One region of the Kitasatospora sp. NPDC094016 genome, then DNA from elsewhere that is predicted to be linked to it. Evidence: riboswitches for the same ligand, from Rfam matches in the RefSeq annotation. Region 1 holds a riboswitch; each other region holds the start of a gene.
What was found. A riboswitch is a leader RNA that binds a small molecule or an ion and turns the genes downstream of it on or off. The one in region 1 is predicted to bind cyclic di-AMP.
Positions count from the first base shown of each region.

Region 2: another riboswitch for cyclic di-AMP. It lies ahead of ABT015_RS34675 (C40 family peptidase); the one in region 1 lies ahead of ABT015_RS13380 (M23 family metallopeptidase).
Region 3: another riboswitch for cyclic di-AMP. It lies ahead of ABT015_RS07835 (transglycosylase family protein); the one in region 1 lies ahead of ABT015_RS13380 (M23 family metallopeptidase).
Region 4: another riboswitch for cyclic di-AMP. It lies ahead of ABT015_RS01845 (transglycosylase family protein); the one in region 1 lies ahead of ABT015_RS13380 (M23 family metallopeptidase).

Region 1 is NZ_JBEOUK010000011.1:36,111-39,710, reverse strand. It holds gene ABT015_RS13385 (DUF2470 domain-containing protein) at 1-438, shown strand, start outside; gene ABT015_RS13380 (M23 family metallopeptidase) at 721-1,680, opposite strand; cyclic di-AMP (ydaO/yuaA leader) riboswitch at 1,683-1,865, opposite strand; gene ABT015_RS13375 (MFS transporter) at 2,178-3,600, shown strand, end outside.
Region 2 is NZ_JBEOUK010000060.1:37,858-41,457, reverse strand. It holds gene ABT015_RS34680 (C40 family peptidase) at 1-424, opposite strand, end outside; gene ABT015_RS34675 (C40 family peptidase) at 652-1,797, opposite strand; cyclic di-AMP (ydaO/yuaA leader) riboswitch at 1,808-1,957, opposite strand; gene ABT015_RS34670 (C40 family peptidase) at 2,295-3,329, opposite strand; gene ABT015_RS34665 (NYN domain-containing protein) at 3,530-3,600, opposite strand, start outside.
Region 3 is NZ_JBEOUK010000005.1:271,728-275,327, reverse strand. It holds gene eno (phosphopyruvate hydratase) at 1-548, opposite strand, end outside; gene ABT015_RS07835 (transglycosylase family protein) at 816-1,733, opposite strand; cyclic di-AMP (ydaO/yuaA leader) riboswitch at 1,739-1,906, opposite strand; gene ABT015_RS07830 (cytochrome P450 family protein) at 2,117-3,412, opposite strand.
Region 4 is NZ_JBEOUK010000001.1:434,647-438,246, reverse strand. It holds gene ABT015_RS01850 (hypothetical protein) at 82-1,050, shown strand; cyclic di-AMP (ydaO/yuaA leader) riboswitch at 1,472-1,642, shown strand; gene ABT015_RS01845 (transglycosylase family protein) at 1,629-2,963, shown strand; gene ABT015_RS01840 (LacI family DNA-binding transcriptional regulator) at 3,082-3,600, opposite strand, start outside.

The sequences.
Region 1 (3,600 bases):
ACCCTGGCCGGCCGACTGCACCTGGCCCACCTCGCCGACGACGGCCTCAGCGTCCACCTGCGCGTGGACGTCGCCCACGCCGTCCTCTCCACCCCGTACGGCACCGGCGCGCTCACCGCCGACGACCTCGCCCTCGCCACGCCCGACCCGCTGGCCCGCTACGAGGCCGCCATGCTCACCCACCTCGCCGACGACCACGCCGACGCCCTCGCCCTCCTCACCCGGCTGCTCGACCCGGACCTGCTCGCCCAGCACCCGGAGGTCCGCCCGCTCGCCCTGGACCGCCACGGCCTGGTCCTGCGCCTGGACCACCCGCACGGCCACCGCGACGTCCGCCTGGTCTTCCCCGAACCGGCCGCCGACACCGAGGACTTCGGGCAGCGGATGCACGAGCTGCTGACCGCCGCCCAGCACGGGCTGCCCGCCCACCGACTCTGAACCGGCCCACCGAAGCCGTCAACTCGCCCCGGGCGCGCCCGAGAAGGCCCGGAAACGACAGCGGCCGGCCCGGCTCGCGAGAGAAGTCTCGCGAGCCGGGCCGGCCTGGGCGTGTCCCGCGCCCATGTCCACTGCTGCGGCGATCACCCGGTCGAGCGGTCACCCGACATGACCATCCCGGGCGGTCGATTCGCCCCGTAGCAGCGGTGGTTCCTCATCCGGCACATCCGACACATCCGGTACACCCGGCGCGTCCGACACATCCGGCACATCCGGCACGGGTCAGAGCGCGACGCCGTGGGCCCGCAGGTAGGCGACCGGGTTGATGTCCGAGCCGTACTCCGAGCCGTTGCGGATCTCGAAGTGCAGGTGCGGGCCGGTCACGTTGCCGGTCGCGCCGGAGAGGCCGATCTGCTGTCCGGCCTTGACGGCCTGACCGATCTTCACGCCGATCGAGGACAGGTGCGCGTACTCGGCGTAGTGGCCGTCGGCGAGCTTGATCTCGACCTCGTTGCCGTAGGCGCCGCCGTTGCCGGCCTTCACCACGACGCCGTTGCCGACGGCGCGCAGCGGGGTGCCGGTGGAGGCGACGAAGTCCTGGCCGGTGTGGTGGCCGGAGGCCCACATCGAGCCGGCCACGCCGTACGCGGTGCCCAGCTTCGGGTTGGCCAGCGGGGCGACGAAGGCCGAGGCGGCGGCGACCGGCACGGCGGTGACCGCGGTGGTCGGCGCGGCGGTCTGCAGCTGGGTCTGGAGCTGGGCGGACGGCTTGGCCGTCTCGGTCCGGACCTCCAGCTGGGCCTGCGGCTTGGCGGCGGTGGTGGCCGGCGCGGCGTCCTGGGCGGACGGCTGGGCGGGCTTCGCCGGGGCAGCGGGCTTGGCCGGGGCGGCCTGGCCGGCGATCACGAGCTGCTGACCGGGGAAGATCAGGTCCGGGTTGCCGCCGACGACCTCGCGGTTGTGGTCGTACAGCGCCTGCCAGCCGCCGTCGACGTGCTGGGCGTCGGCGATCCGGGACAGGGTGTCGCCGCTGACGACGCGGTAGCTCTCCTGCGACGGGGCCTGGGCCTGGTCGGCGGAGGCGGCGGCCGGGGCGGCGGTGACCGCGGCGGCCGGCGCGGGGTGGGCCTGGGCGCTCATCGCGGTGACGAGCGGCAGGGCGAAGGAGACACCGGTGACGGCGGTGGCGATCCCGATGCGGGCGGCGCGGGGCAGGGCGATACGACGAGCCTGTGCAGGCATGGAATTTTCCTCTCCGACGCCTGCGAGGTGAGCTGTCGGGTTCGGGCTGGAGTTGCCCGGCCGCACATGCGGCTTCACCCCTAGCCGGCCCTGGATCCGGGTACGCGAAAGCGTGCCGATTCCGGTCCGGCGACTTACCTGTGGGTCCCCCGCTCCTGCCGTACAGAGTTCGGTGCGAGCCACCGGGCAGCGGCAGGATTCGGCGTTCCACCCGGTGGATCCGTCCGGACTGGCCGGGCGGTCGCTGAACTAAAACCCATCCGTTCGGGTGAAGCAATGTCGATCACTTGAACCGGCAACGACCCCCCGAGCTGCGGTGACCCTCCGAATGATCGACTGCACCGTACGTGCACAATCCATTTACCCGGCGCCACTGATCCACGACGCTGCGCCGACTCCGCCACCGCTGCGCACCCGCCCGCTCACGCACCGCGCACCCACCGACACACCCCCCGGTGACCCTTGTCACGTACGCCCCACGGGCGCAGGATCGGCCCGTGGCCACCTCCGAAGCAGGAACACTGCGCCTGGGCACCTCACGGGGACGCTGGGTCCTCCTCGCGACAGTGCTCGGCTCCAGCATGGCGCTGCTCGACGGCACCGTGGTGAACGTCGCGCTGCCCCGCATCGGCGCCGATCTCGGCGCCTCCCTCGCGTCCCTGCAGTGGACGCTCAACGCCTACCTGCTCACCCTGGCCGGGCTGATCCTGCTCGGCGGCGCGCTCGGCGACCGGTACGGTCGGCGCCGGGTCTTCCTGATCGGCGTGCTCTGGTTCGCCGCCGCCTCCGCGGCCTGCGCCGCCGCCCCCACCATCCACGTGCTGATCGCCGCCCGCGCCGTCCAGGGCATCGGCGGGGCGCTGCTCACCCCCGGTTCGCTCGCCATCCTGCAGGCCGTCTTCCACCCGGACGACCGCTCGGCGGCGGTCGGCCTGTGGTCGGGCCTCGGCGGGGTGTCGGCCGCGGTCGGCCCCTTCCTCGGCGGCTGGCTGGTGGACGGCCCCGGCTGGCGGTGGATCTTCCTGCTGAACCTGCCGCTCGCGGCCGCCGTGATCGCGGTCACCTCCCGCTTCGTCCCCGAGAGCCGGAACGAGAGCGCCGTCGGCCGCTTCGACGTCCCCGGCGCGCTGCTCGCCGCGCTCGCCCTCGGCGCGATCACCTACGCGCTGACCGCCGCCGGGGAGGGCCTGTCCCCCGCGGTCTGGCTCACCGGCGCGGCCGGCCTGCTGCTCGGCGCGGCCTTCATCGCGGTCGAGCGCCGCACCGCCGAGCCGATGCTGCCGCTCGGCCTCTTCTCCTCCCGGCTGTTCACCGCCGTCAACCTGGTCACCCTCTGCGTCTACGCGGCGTTCAGCGGGGTGTTCTTCCTGCTGGTCGTGCAGTTGCAGATCGTCTCCGGCTTCTCCCCGCTGGTCTCCGGCCTCGCCCTGGTCCCGATCACCGTGCTGATGCTGACCCTGTCGGCGCGCGCCGGGCGGCTCGGCAAGCGGATCGGCCCCCGGATCCCGCTCACCGTCGGTCCGCTGCTGTGCGCCGCCGGGGTGCTGCTGATGCTGCGCACCGGCCCCGGCTCCTCCTACTGGGCGGACGTGCTGCCCGCCGTCACGGTCATGGGCAGTGGGATGACCCTGCTGGTCGCGCCGCTGACGGCGACGGTGCTGGCCGCCGTCGAGGTCCGGCACGCGGGCATCGCCAGCGGCGTCAACAACGCCGCCGCCCGCGCGGCCGGGCTGCTCGCGGTCGCCGCGCTGCCCGCGCTCGCCGGGCTGAGCGGCGACGCCTACCGGGTGCCGTCCGCGGTGGACTCCGCCTTCCGCACCGCGATGCTGATCTGCGCCGGGCTGCTCGTCGCCGGCGGGCTGACGGCCTTCGCCACCGTCCGCGGCAACGTGCTCGCGCCGGTGGACCGTCCGGTGGCCG
Region 2 (3,600 bases), on a different contig from region 1:
GCCGCTCGGCGGCCTGGCCGAGGGTGCGGGCCCGGGACAGGTAGCCCTCCGGGTCGGTGGAGAGCATCAGCTGGGCGGTCTGGGCCATGCCGCCGCCGCGGTACTCGGCGCCGGCCACGGTGGCGAGGTCGCCGCGCAACTGGTTGAGCTGGTCCTGGGCGACGGCGATCTCGCCCTGGAGGACGGTCGTCTCGCCCTGGAGCCGCTGCTGCGTCTCCTGGGCGGCGTTGTACTTCTCGGACGCCTGCTCGGCCTCGCCGTAGAGCTGCTCCACCTGCGCCTTGACGTCCTTGCGGGTGGGCGTGTCCGGCACGGCGGGGGCGGCCTGGGCGCTGCCGCCCGTCGTCACGCCCAGGGCGGTGGTGGCGGCCGCGGTCAGCACCAGCGCACGGGCGAGCAGTTGGGAACGACGGTGCACGGGCATGGCGGCAGCTGCTCCGATCCGGCGGTGGGGCCCCGCCGCCGCCCCGACGCGGGCGGCCCTGGAAGCGGAGTCCGGTGGCAGACGTTAGCGAGTCCGGGCAACCGAGTCCAAACCCCTGCCAACCCGAATATTTGACCCGCAATCGGACATTCGTCCGAGGAACCGGAAAAGCCGCAGGCCCGGCCTTCCGTGGTGGAAGGCCGGGCCTGGGAAGGCCTGCGCGGGGATCAGACCCGCACGACGGAGGTCAGCGGCATGTTGCTGACGGCCTCGTAGCGGACCGACGCGCCCGGCTTCGGCGCGTGCAGCACCTGGCCGTTGCCCGCGTAGATGCCGACGTGGTGGGCGTCCCCGTAGAAGATCAGCAGGTCGCCGGGCTGGGCCTGGGAGAGGTCGCTGCCGATCCGGGTGCCGGCGTGGGCCTGCTCCTGCGAGGTGCGCGGCAGCGAGACGTCGACCTGGTTGAACGCCCAGACCATCAGGCCCGAGCAGTCGAAGGAGCCGGGGCCGGAGGCGCCGTAGACGTACGGGCTGCCGATCTTGGAGGCGGCGATGGACAGCGCCGCGGCGCCGCGCGAGCTGCCGGCGCTCGGCTTGGTGACCGGCGCGGCGGGGGCCTGCGACGCGCTCAGGTCGGTGCGGCTGTTGTCGCGGGAGGAGCGGTCGGCGGCCTGCTGGGCCGCCGCCTGCTGCTGGGCGGCCTTCGCGGCGGCGTCGGCCTTCGTCTTGGCCTCGGCGGCGGCCTTCTCCTCGGCCGCGCGGATCGCCTGGCGCTCCTGCTCGGACAGGGTGTTGAAGAGGTCCTGCGCGGCCTTGAGCTTGCCCTGGACGTCGTCCTTGGCGCTCTTCAGCTGCTGGGTGGTGGTCTCCATCTCGGCGAGCTTGTCCTGGGCCTCGGAGCGCACCTGGTCGAGCTTGCGCTGCTCGTCCTGGAGCTGCTTGAGCTGGCCCTTCTGGGTGCCGCCGGCCTGGTTCAGCGTGTCGGCCTGGCTCAGGAAGGTGTCCGGGCTGGCGGAGAACATCAGCTGGACGGTCTGGGATATTCCGCCGTTGCGGTACTGCTCGCCGGCGATCTCGGCCAGGCCGCCCTGGAGGTCGGTCACCTGCCCCTGCTGCCGCGCCACCTGGTCCTGGAGGTCGGTGACCTGCTTCTGCAGCTGCTGCTGCTTCTCCTGGGCGGCGTTGAGCTTCTCGGTCGCGACCTCGGCCTGGTCGTTGAGCTGGTCGACCTGCTCCTTGACCTGGTCCTTGGTCGGCTGCGGGTCGGCGTGGGCGCCGGACTGCGCGGACAGCGCGACGGCCGCCGCGGCGAAGCCGGTCAGGATCGAGACCCGGGTGCGACTGGCGGGCTTGGGACGACGATGGGACGCCACGAAGGCGGACTCCTTCTTCCTACGCCGTCTACCGGGTGAGCTGACGGGTTCGGGCCGGAAGCGTGCCCTACGACGCCTCACGGCCGTTCCACCGGCCGACCTGGCGCCGATTCACCCCGGAGGAACGTGGTTCCCCGGCTCCGTTCGACAGCACCCCCGACTGCTGGGCTCCCCGTCGGGCAGGCACTGGGCCCGCCCCGCTGCGTCACGAACTCGACGGAAACCACCGCCGTCACCCTGGCTGGGCGATCGGGAGTGCGGTGGTTCGGGGCACGACCCTAGTAACTGAACCGTGATCCGTTCAAATCCTTGTCAGAAAAAAGACGGAAGAAGACCAAAGTTCTTTTGTGAATATGACACATAGTGATCACCGCCGCACGCAAAGCTGATCACTCTTCACCAGGGACTCGTGCTGCGGACAAAACCCGAACGCCACCCCCGGTCGGAGGGTGGCGTGGATCACAGGCCCGGACGGGCCCTTCGGGCGTGTCAGGACGTCAGACCCGGCGGATCGTGTTGATCTGCATCGCGTCGACCTTCATCACCTTCACCACGTCACCGGTGTGCGGCGCGTGCACCACCATGCCGTTGCCGATGTACATCCCGACGTGGTGCCGGTCGGGGCCGTAGATGACGAGGTCGCCCGGCTGGGCCTGGTCCAGCGAGACCTTGGTGCCGACGTTGCCCTGCTCCTGCGAGGTGCGCGGCAGCGAGACACCGGCCTGGCCGTACGCCCAGACCATCAGGCCCGAGCAGTCGAAGGTGGTCGAGCCGGTGGCGCCCCACACGTACGGCGAGCCCTGCTTGCTCATCGCCTTGGCGACGGCCACGCCCGCGTAGCCGCCGGCCTGCGGGAGGCTGCCGAGGTCGGCGCGGTCGCTGCCGCGCGAGGCGCGGTCGTCCTGCTGCTGCTGGGCCCGCAGCGCGGCGCGGTCGGAGGCGCTGAGCGAGTTCAGCAGGTCCTGCGCGGCCTTGAGCTTCTGGTTGACGTCCGTCTTGGCCTGGTTCAGGTCCTTGGTGGTGGAGTCGAGCGAGGCCAGGACGGCGGCGGCCTCGGACTTCTCCTGGTCCAGCCGGCGCTGCTGGTCCAGCAGGCCCTTGAGCGCCTCGGACTCGCTGGCGCTGGCCTGCTGGGCGCTGGACGCCTTCTCCAGGTAGCCGGACGGGTCGGAGGAGAGCATCAGCTGGACGGACGGGTCGATGCCGCCGGTGCGGTACTGCTCGCCCGCCACGCCGGCCAGGCCGGTCTGCAGCTGGGTCATCTCGTCCTGGCTGCGGGCCACCTTGTCCTGCAGCTGGTCGGACTGCTTGCGGAGCTGGTCGGCCCGCTCCTTGGCGCCGTTGTACTTCTCCGCCGCCTGCTCCTGGTCCTGCTGGAGCTGGTCGATCTGCGCCTTGACGTCGCTCTTGCTCGGCTGGGGCGCGGCGTGCGCGGCGACCTGCGCGGAGAGGGCGACCGCGGTCGCCGCGGCAGCGGTGAGCACGGAGACCCGGGCGCGGCTCGGCTGCTTGGGACGGCGGTGGGAGGCCAAGGGAATTGCTCCTTCTTCCATCGGCCTCACCCGATCAGGTGAGAATCCGGAAAATAGGTTTGACGCCACACCCTAGGGAAGATCCACGGGTTTTGCCACTCCCCCGAAGGCGTGAACTCCACTTCCCCCGCAGGCTTCACCCGATGTGCACACCACCGCAAACCGGGCGCTGACCAGGCGTCATCCCGCTGCGGCAGCCGTCAGGGCCGCGCCAGCCGGTTCAGCAGCAGAACGGAAGCCACGGGGCGCGCGCCGGCCTTCCGCACGCCCT
Region 3 (3,600 bases), on a different contig from region 1:
ACGCCCCAGCGGACGGCCTCGGAGAAGGACTCCGCGCCGATCGGGGCGATCATGAACTCCTGGATGTCGACGTTGGAGTCCGCGTGCGAACCGCCGTTGAGGATGTTCATCATCGGAACGGGCAGCACGTGCGCGTTCGGGCCGCCCAGGTAGCGGAACAGCGGCAGGTCGCTGGCCTCGGAGGCGGCGTGCGCCACGGCCAGCGAGACGCCCAGGATCGCGTTGGCGCCGAGCGAGGACTTGTCCGGGGTGGCGTCCAGGTCGAGCATGGCCTGGTCGATCAGGCGCTGCTCGGTGGCGTCGTAGCCGACCAGCTCCGGGCCGATCTGCTCGATGACGGCCAGGACGGCCTTCTCCACGCCCTTGCCGAAGTAGCGGTTCTTGTCACCGTCGCGCAGCTCCAGCGCCTCGAAGGCGCCGGTGGAGGCACCCGACGGGACAGCGGCACGGCCGGTGCTGCCGTCGTCGAGGCCGACCTCGACCTCGACCGTGGGGTTGCCACGCGAGTCGAGAATCTCACGGGCTACGACGACATCGATGGACGGCACGAGGCATCTCCTTGCGGAAGCAGGGTCCGGCTGACGTTGGGTGCTGCCGGCGGGACGATTGCGGAGTCGTTACGACCAGAGCCTAACCGCCCCGGCCCCCGGGGCCGCGCTGGCCTCGGTCCCGTCTCAGCGTGTGGCCCGGCTACCCGCCAGTAGTTCACCTGCTTGCCCGATCGAAGCGGGCGAATACGGGGGAATGCGGGCGAAGGGGGACGGCACTCGTCCCCCTTCGCCCGCAGGGCGCGGGCCGTTCGGGGCCCGGGCCGCTCAGCCGAGGTGCAGCACCTGGCCGGGCATGATCAGGTTGGGGTTGCCGCCGACGGTGCCGCGGTTGCCGTCGTACACCGACTGCCAGCCGCCGGACACGCCCTGGGCGGCGGCGATCGTCGACAGCGTGTCGCCGGCCCGGACGGTGTAGTCGTGACCGCCCTGCGCGGCGGCGGACTGCGCGACCGGGGCGGACTGCGCGGGCTGCGCGGCGCGGGGCGCGGACTGCGGCTGGGCGGCGGGCTGGCCCGCGTACTGCTGGTAGACGCTCTGGTGGCTGGTCCAGTACCAGGCGCCGTTGTTCTGGTACCAGTACACCTTCGCGTCGGCGTCCCAGCCGGCCTTGCCGGAGAAGCCCTGGGTCTGCGGCTGCGTCTGCTGCGGGGCCTGCTGGACGGGCTGCTGGGCGGCCGGCTTCGGGGCGGCCTGCTTGACCGGCTGCTGGGCGGGCTTCGGGGCCTGCGTCTGCTGGGTCTGCTTGGCGGCGGGCTGCTTGGCGGGCTTGGCGTCCGTGGAGGTGTCCACGGAGGCCGGGGCGCCGCCCTTGGTCAGGCCGGCCTTCTGGGAGCAGACGGGCCAGGCGCCCGGGCCCTGCGAGGCCAGCACCTTCTCGGCGACCGAGATCTGCTGCGCCTTGCTGGCCTGGTTGGCCTGCGGGGCGTAGGAGGTGCCGCCGTACGCCTTCCAGGTGCTGGGCGTGAACTGCAGGCCGCCGGAGAAGCCGTTGCCGGTGTTGATGCTCCAGTTGCCGCCGCTCTCGCACTGGGCGACGGCGTCCCAGGTGGAGGCCGGGGCGGCGGAGGCGCCGGTGGCGGTGAGGAGCGGCATCGCGAGTCCGACGCCGGCCACACCGGCGACGGCGATGGCCTTCTCGGCCTGGGTGCGACGACGGTGACGGCCAGTTCCAACGAACAGCATGAAGAGGTCCCTCTCCGCACGCCTGCGAGGTGAGCTGTCGGGTTCGGACCGGGAGGTGGCCCGGCCGCCGAAAGCGGAAACGATTCCGCTCGGGCGGCTTCACCCCAAGCCGTTGGGGAACGGCAACAAACCTGGTTCCCCCGCCCCTGCCCAGGGTCTGGTCGGTTTCCCGTGGCGCGGCGGGCAGGATTCGGCGTTCCGCGCACGAGGTCCGCAGCTGCGAACTCCAGGGAGAGTAGACAGATCATCAGACCAATAACAAGCTCATATCGCCGATATCACACACAAATTACGGCGCGTGGTCAATCGCCTACCAACGGCGGCGGTATGTCCGGATTGATACGGGTTCAGACCCGGTCCCATGAGCCGCCGGAGACGTGCAGTCAGCGTGTCGAAGCGTCGGTCGGCGTGACCGGAGGCGCGTGCGGAGAGCGGGTCTCCGGAGTGAATTCGACCGGGAGTTCCCGCAGGCCACGCATGATCAGGCCACCTCGCCAGCGCAGGTTCTCCGGGTTTTCCGCGAGCCGCAGGTCCGGCAGCCGGGAAAGCAGCGTGGCCAGTGCGCTCCGTCCCTCCAGGCGGGCCAGCGGGGCCCCGATGCAGTAGTGGATCCCGTGGCCGAAACCCAGGTGCGGATTGTCCGTGCGGGCCAGGTCCAGGGTGTTCTCGTCCGAGAACCTGGCCGGATCGCGATCCGCCGCGGCCAGCACCACCAGCACCGGATCGCCCACCGGGATGTCCACCCCGCCGATCGACAGCGGCCGCGTCGCGAAACGCCACGTCGCCATCTCCACCGGACCGTCGTAGCGCAGGAGTTCCTCGATCCCGGTCTCCAGCAGCGCCGTCTCGCCGCGCACCACCGACTCCTGCAGCAGCCTGCGCTGCTCCGGGTTGCGCAGCAGCGCGTACGTGCCGTTGCCGATCAGGTTGACGGTCGTCTCGAACCCCGCGAACAGAAGGATGAACGCCATCGCGGCGGCCTCGTTCTCGTTCAGGTGCTCGCCGTGGTCGCTCGCCCGGATCAGGCCCGAGATCAGGTCGTCACCCGGATCCGCCCGCTTGCGGTGGATCAGCTCCAGCAGGTACGCCCGCATCCGCTTCACCGCCCGCCCCACGCCGCCGCGTTGGCCGCCGCCGTGCCGGATCATCATCCCGGCCCAGTCCCGGAAGTCGTCCTGGTCCTCGGCCGGCACGCCCAGCATGTCGCAGATCGCGTAGATGGGGAGCGGGAACGCGAACTCGTGGATCAGGTCCGCCGAACCGCGCTGCGCGAAGCCGTCGATCAGCCGGTCCGTGAGCTGCTGCACCCGCGGCTCGAACTCCGCCACCCGGCGCGGCGTGAACGCCTTCGACACCAGCCGGCGCAGCCGGGTGTGGTCCGGCGGGTCGATGTTCAGCAGATGCGTCATCAAGTCCGCCTGGCGCTCCCCCGGAATTCCCACCCGCCCGGTGCGGTGCGCCTGCTCGCTGTGGTGCGCCGGGTTCTTCGACAGCCGGCCGTCCGCCAGCGCCTGCCGCGCGTCCGCGTAGCGGGTCACCAGCCAGGCCTCCACCCCGCTCGGCAGCGTCGTGCGGTGCACCGGGGCGTGCTCGCGCAACCAGGCGTAGGCGGGGTACGGGTCGGTGGCGAACTCCCAGGTGAAGAGCTGCGGGGCGGCGGGGTCGGGCTGCACTGGCATGCGTCGACCGTATCCGGTGGGTCGCGGCCGCACCGCCTCCGGCGACCGCGACCGGCGGGGCCGGATCGTCAACACCCGGCGGACGGCCCGCCAACGCTCCGTGGACGCCCCGTGGACGGTCCGTGGACAGCTCTTGGACAGCTCTTGGCCGGGTGGCGGGCGTGACCCTGGTCACCTGAGGGGTAATC
Region 4 (3,600 bases), on a different contig from region 1:
CGGCGCACCCGCCATGACCACGCGAAACCCGACCGGCAGCCGAATGCGGGCCTGACGGGCCGATGTCCTACGATCTCCGGCATGAGCACCGCAGCCATCCCGGGCGCGCCACTGCCCGTCCGCACTCCAGGCTCCCGTGCGCGGGGGCGCCACCGTCGCCCCGAGCGCCCCGAGATCCCGGCCGGATCCCCGGCCCTGGTGCTCGCCGTGCCCGCGACCGCCGGGCCCGAGTCCCGCTCGGTCGTCGAGGAGCTGCTGTCGATCGTCCGCAGCGAGCAGAGCGGCATCCAGACCGCCGTCGGCTACCTCCCGGGCGAAGCCGCCCAGGGCGCCGACAGCGACGACCGCACCGTCGCCGAACTGCTGGCCATGGCCGCCGAGGCCGGCCTGCCCGCGCCGGTCCTGGTGCCGCTGGTACCCGGCCCGCACGGATTCCTGACCGAACTTCACGCCCTCGCCGCCGAGTACGGAGCCCCCGTCACCGACGTGCTCGGCCCGCACCCGCTGCTCGCCGAGGCCGTGCACGTGCGCCTGTCCGAGGCCGGCCTGGCGCGTGCCGACCGGGCCCGGCTGTTCGCCATCGCGACCGCCGCGGACGGCGTCGTGCTGACCACCGTCGGCGGCGAGGAGGCCGCTGCCGCGGCCGGCATCACCGGTGTCCTGCTGGCGGCCCGGCTGGCCGTCCCGGTCGTACCCGCCGCGCTGGATGTGCCGGGCTCGGTCGCCGCGGCCGTCAACCACCTCAAGGAGACCGGCTCCCAGCGCCCGGCGCTGGCCCCGCTGGTGATCGGCCCGGAGGCCGACTCCGAACTGCTCGCCACGGCCGCCGAGGAGACCGGCTGCCCGTCCGCGGCGCCGCTGGGCGCCTACCCGACGGTCGGCCAGCTGATCGCCTCCACCTACCTGGCCGCGCTGCCCGCACCCTCCCCCGAGGCCCTGGCGCAGGCCGAGGCCGAGGCGGCGGAGGCCGCCGGGGGCGCCCACGCCGACCACTCCGGCCGCGGCGGTCACGCGGCTCACGCCGCCGCCGGGGAGTCGGCCGGCCAGTAGCGGTCACCGCACGTGCGAAGGGCCCGGGACGCAACCGTCCCGGGCCCTTCCCGCTTGTCCCGTAAGGGAATTAAAAGGCGAATAGGCGTGATGTCCGTTCTATCCGCATTTGTTCGCCATTGCTCGACGCGCCCCCCGATGGCCACAGTGCGGACAGGCCGCCCTCCCGGCGGGCGGCCCCCCGGGCGGTCCGACCCTCCGTCACCCGCATCCTGAAGCGCAGACAGTTGTGCGCATCCTTCGCCGGGTTGCCGGAGATCGGTCATTTTTGATCATGGCGAGCGAGAGGAACGATCGTTCTCACCAAACCGTGATGCGCGTCACAGGTGTTTGCAGTTTGAACTTAAGTCTGCTTAACGTGCTCCCCGTTCGTGGCCACACGAACCCAGTTCATCCGCGACGCCGAGTCCTGCCGTCGGATGTCCTGGCAGCGCGAAAACGCACCACGGCAGGAGCGGGGGACCCACAGGTAAGTCGCCCTGGACCGTTCCCCGGAACGATCCAGGGCTAGGGGTGAAGCCGCGCCCACAGCGCGGCCGGGCAACTCCAGCCCGAATCCGACAGCTCACCTCGCAGGCGTGGGAGAGGACCGCGTCTTCATGCTGCCCACCAACGGCACCCGTCTGTCCAGCCGTACCCGACGCGTCATCGCCGCCATCGGCGTCGCGGGCGTCGGCCTCACCATCCCCTGCCTCACCTCCGGCACCGCCTCCGCCGCCTCCGTCGCCACCTGGGACAAGGTCGCCCAGTGCGAGAGCACCGGCAACTGGAGCATCAACACCGGCAACGGCTTCTACGGCGGCCTGCAGTTCACCTCCAGCACCTGGGCCGCCTTCGGCGGCACCGCCTACGCCCCCCAGGCCAACCAGGCCACCAAGGACCAGCAGATCGCCGTCGCCGAGAAGGTCCTCGCCTCGCAGGGCCCCGGCGCCTGGCCGGTGTGCTCGGTCCAGGCCGGCCTGACCAAGGGCGGCGCCGCTGCCGCCGTCGACACCTCGGCCGGCTCGGCTGCCGGCTCGACCGCCACCAAGCCCGCCGCGAAGCCGGCCGCCCCGGCCGCCAAGCCCGCGCAGACCCAGGCCCCGGCCCCGAAGCCCGCCAAGCCGGCCGCACCGGCCCAGGACCAGGCGCAGAAGGGCCAGAACCAGGCCCAGAACAGCGCCCAGCCCCAGACCGACGACTACACCGTGGCCTCCGGCGACTGGCTGTCCTCGATCGCCGACAAGCACAACCTCCAGGGCGGCTGGCAGCGGCTGTACGAGCTCAACCGCGGCACCCTGACCGAGGGCCCGGACTCCATCTACCCGGGTCAGCGCCTCTCGTTCAAGGACGGCGGCCAGGCCCAGCAGTCCGGCTCGTCGGCCACGTCCGGCTCGGACTTCACCTGGTTCGACCGCTCGCAGAAGTCCGGCCAGACCTCCGACAGTGGCGCCGCGAACACCAAGCCGGCGGCCCAGCCCCAGGCTCAGCCCCAGGCTCAGCCCCAGGCCACCAAGCCGGCTTCCAAGCCGGCCGCCCAGGCACAGACCCCGGCGCCGGCCCCGGCCGCCACCGGCAGCATGGCCGCCGCGGTCTCCTTCGCCCAGTCGAAGGTCGGCCAGGCGTACGTCTACGGCGGTACCGGCAACGGCGGTTGGGACTGCTCCGGCCTGACCCAGGCCGCGCTGCGCGCCGCGGGCGTCTCCGTCCCGCGCGTCGCCGCCGACCAGGCCGCCGCCAGCACCCGCGTCTCGCTGGACAGCCTCCAGGCGGGCGACCTGCTGTTCTGGTCCAACAACGGCCAGAACTCCGGCGTCTACCACGTCGCGATCTACATCGGCGGCGGCCAGTACGTCGAGGCCGCCAACCCGAGCTCGGGCGTGCGCCTGCAGACCGTCGCCAACTGGGCGCCGGACTTCGCCGGCCGGGTCTGAGCACGACAGCCGGGTGCAGGAGCCGCCCCACGGACCACGAGGGCTGACCCGGCACCCGGACAGCACGCAACGGGCCCCGGAGAGCAGTTGCTCTCCGGGGCCCGTCCGTTGACCGTCCTCAGCGCGCGCAGGCCCCCGTGGACCCGCGCATGACCAGCTCCGGCTGGAACATGAACTCCCCGCGCTGGGCCGCGTTTGCGCCGACCTCCTCCAGCAGCGCGTCCACCGCCGCGGTCGCCATCGCCTCGACCGGCTGGCGGATCGTGGTCAGCGGCGGCTCGGTGAAGGCGATCAGCGGCGAGTCGTCGAAGCCGACCACCGAGACGTCGTGCGGCACCGACAGCCCCCGCTGCCGCACCGCCCGGATCGCCCCGAGCGCCATCATGTCGCTGCCGCAGACGATCGCCGTGCAGCCCTTGTCCAGCAGCGCGCCGGCCGCCGCGTGCCCGCCCTCCACGCTGAACAGCGTGTGGTGGACGAGTTCCTCGGCCTCCTCCTGGCTCCGCCCGAGCACCTCGCGCATCGCCGCCGTGAAGCCCTCGATCTTGCGCAGCACCGGCACGTACCGCCGCTGCCCGACGGCCAGCCCGATCCGCTCGTGCCCGAGTTCGGCCAGGTGCTGGACGGCCATCCACAT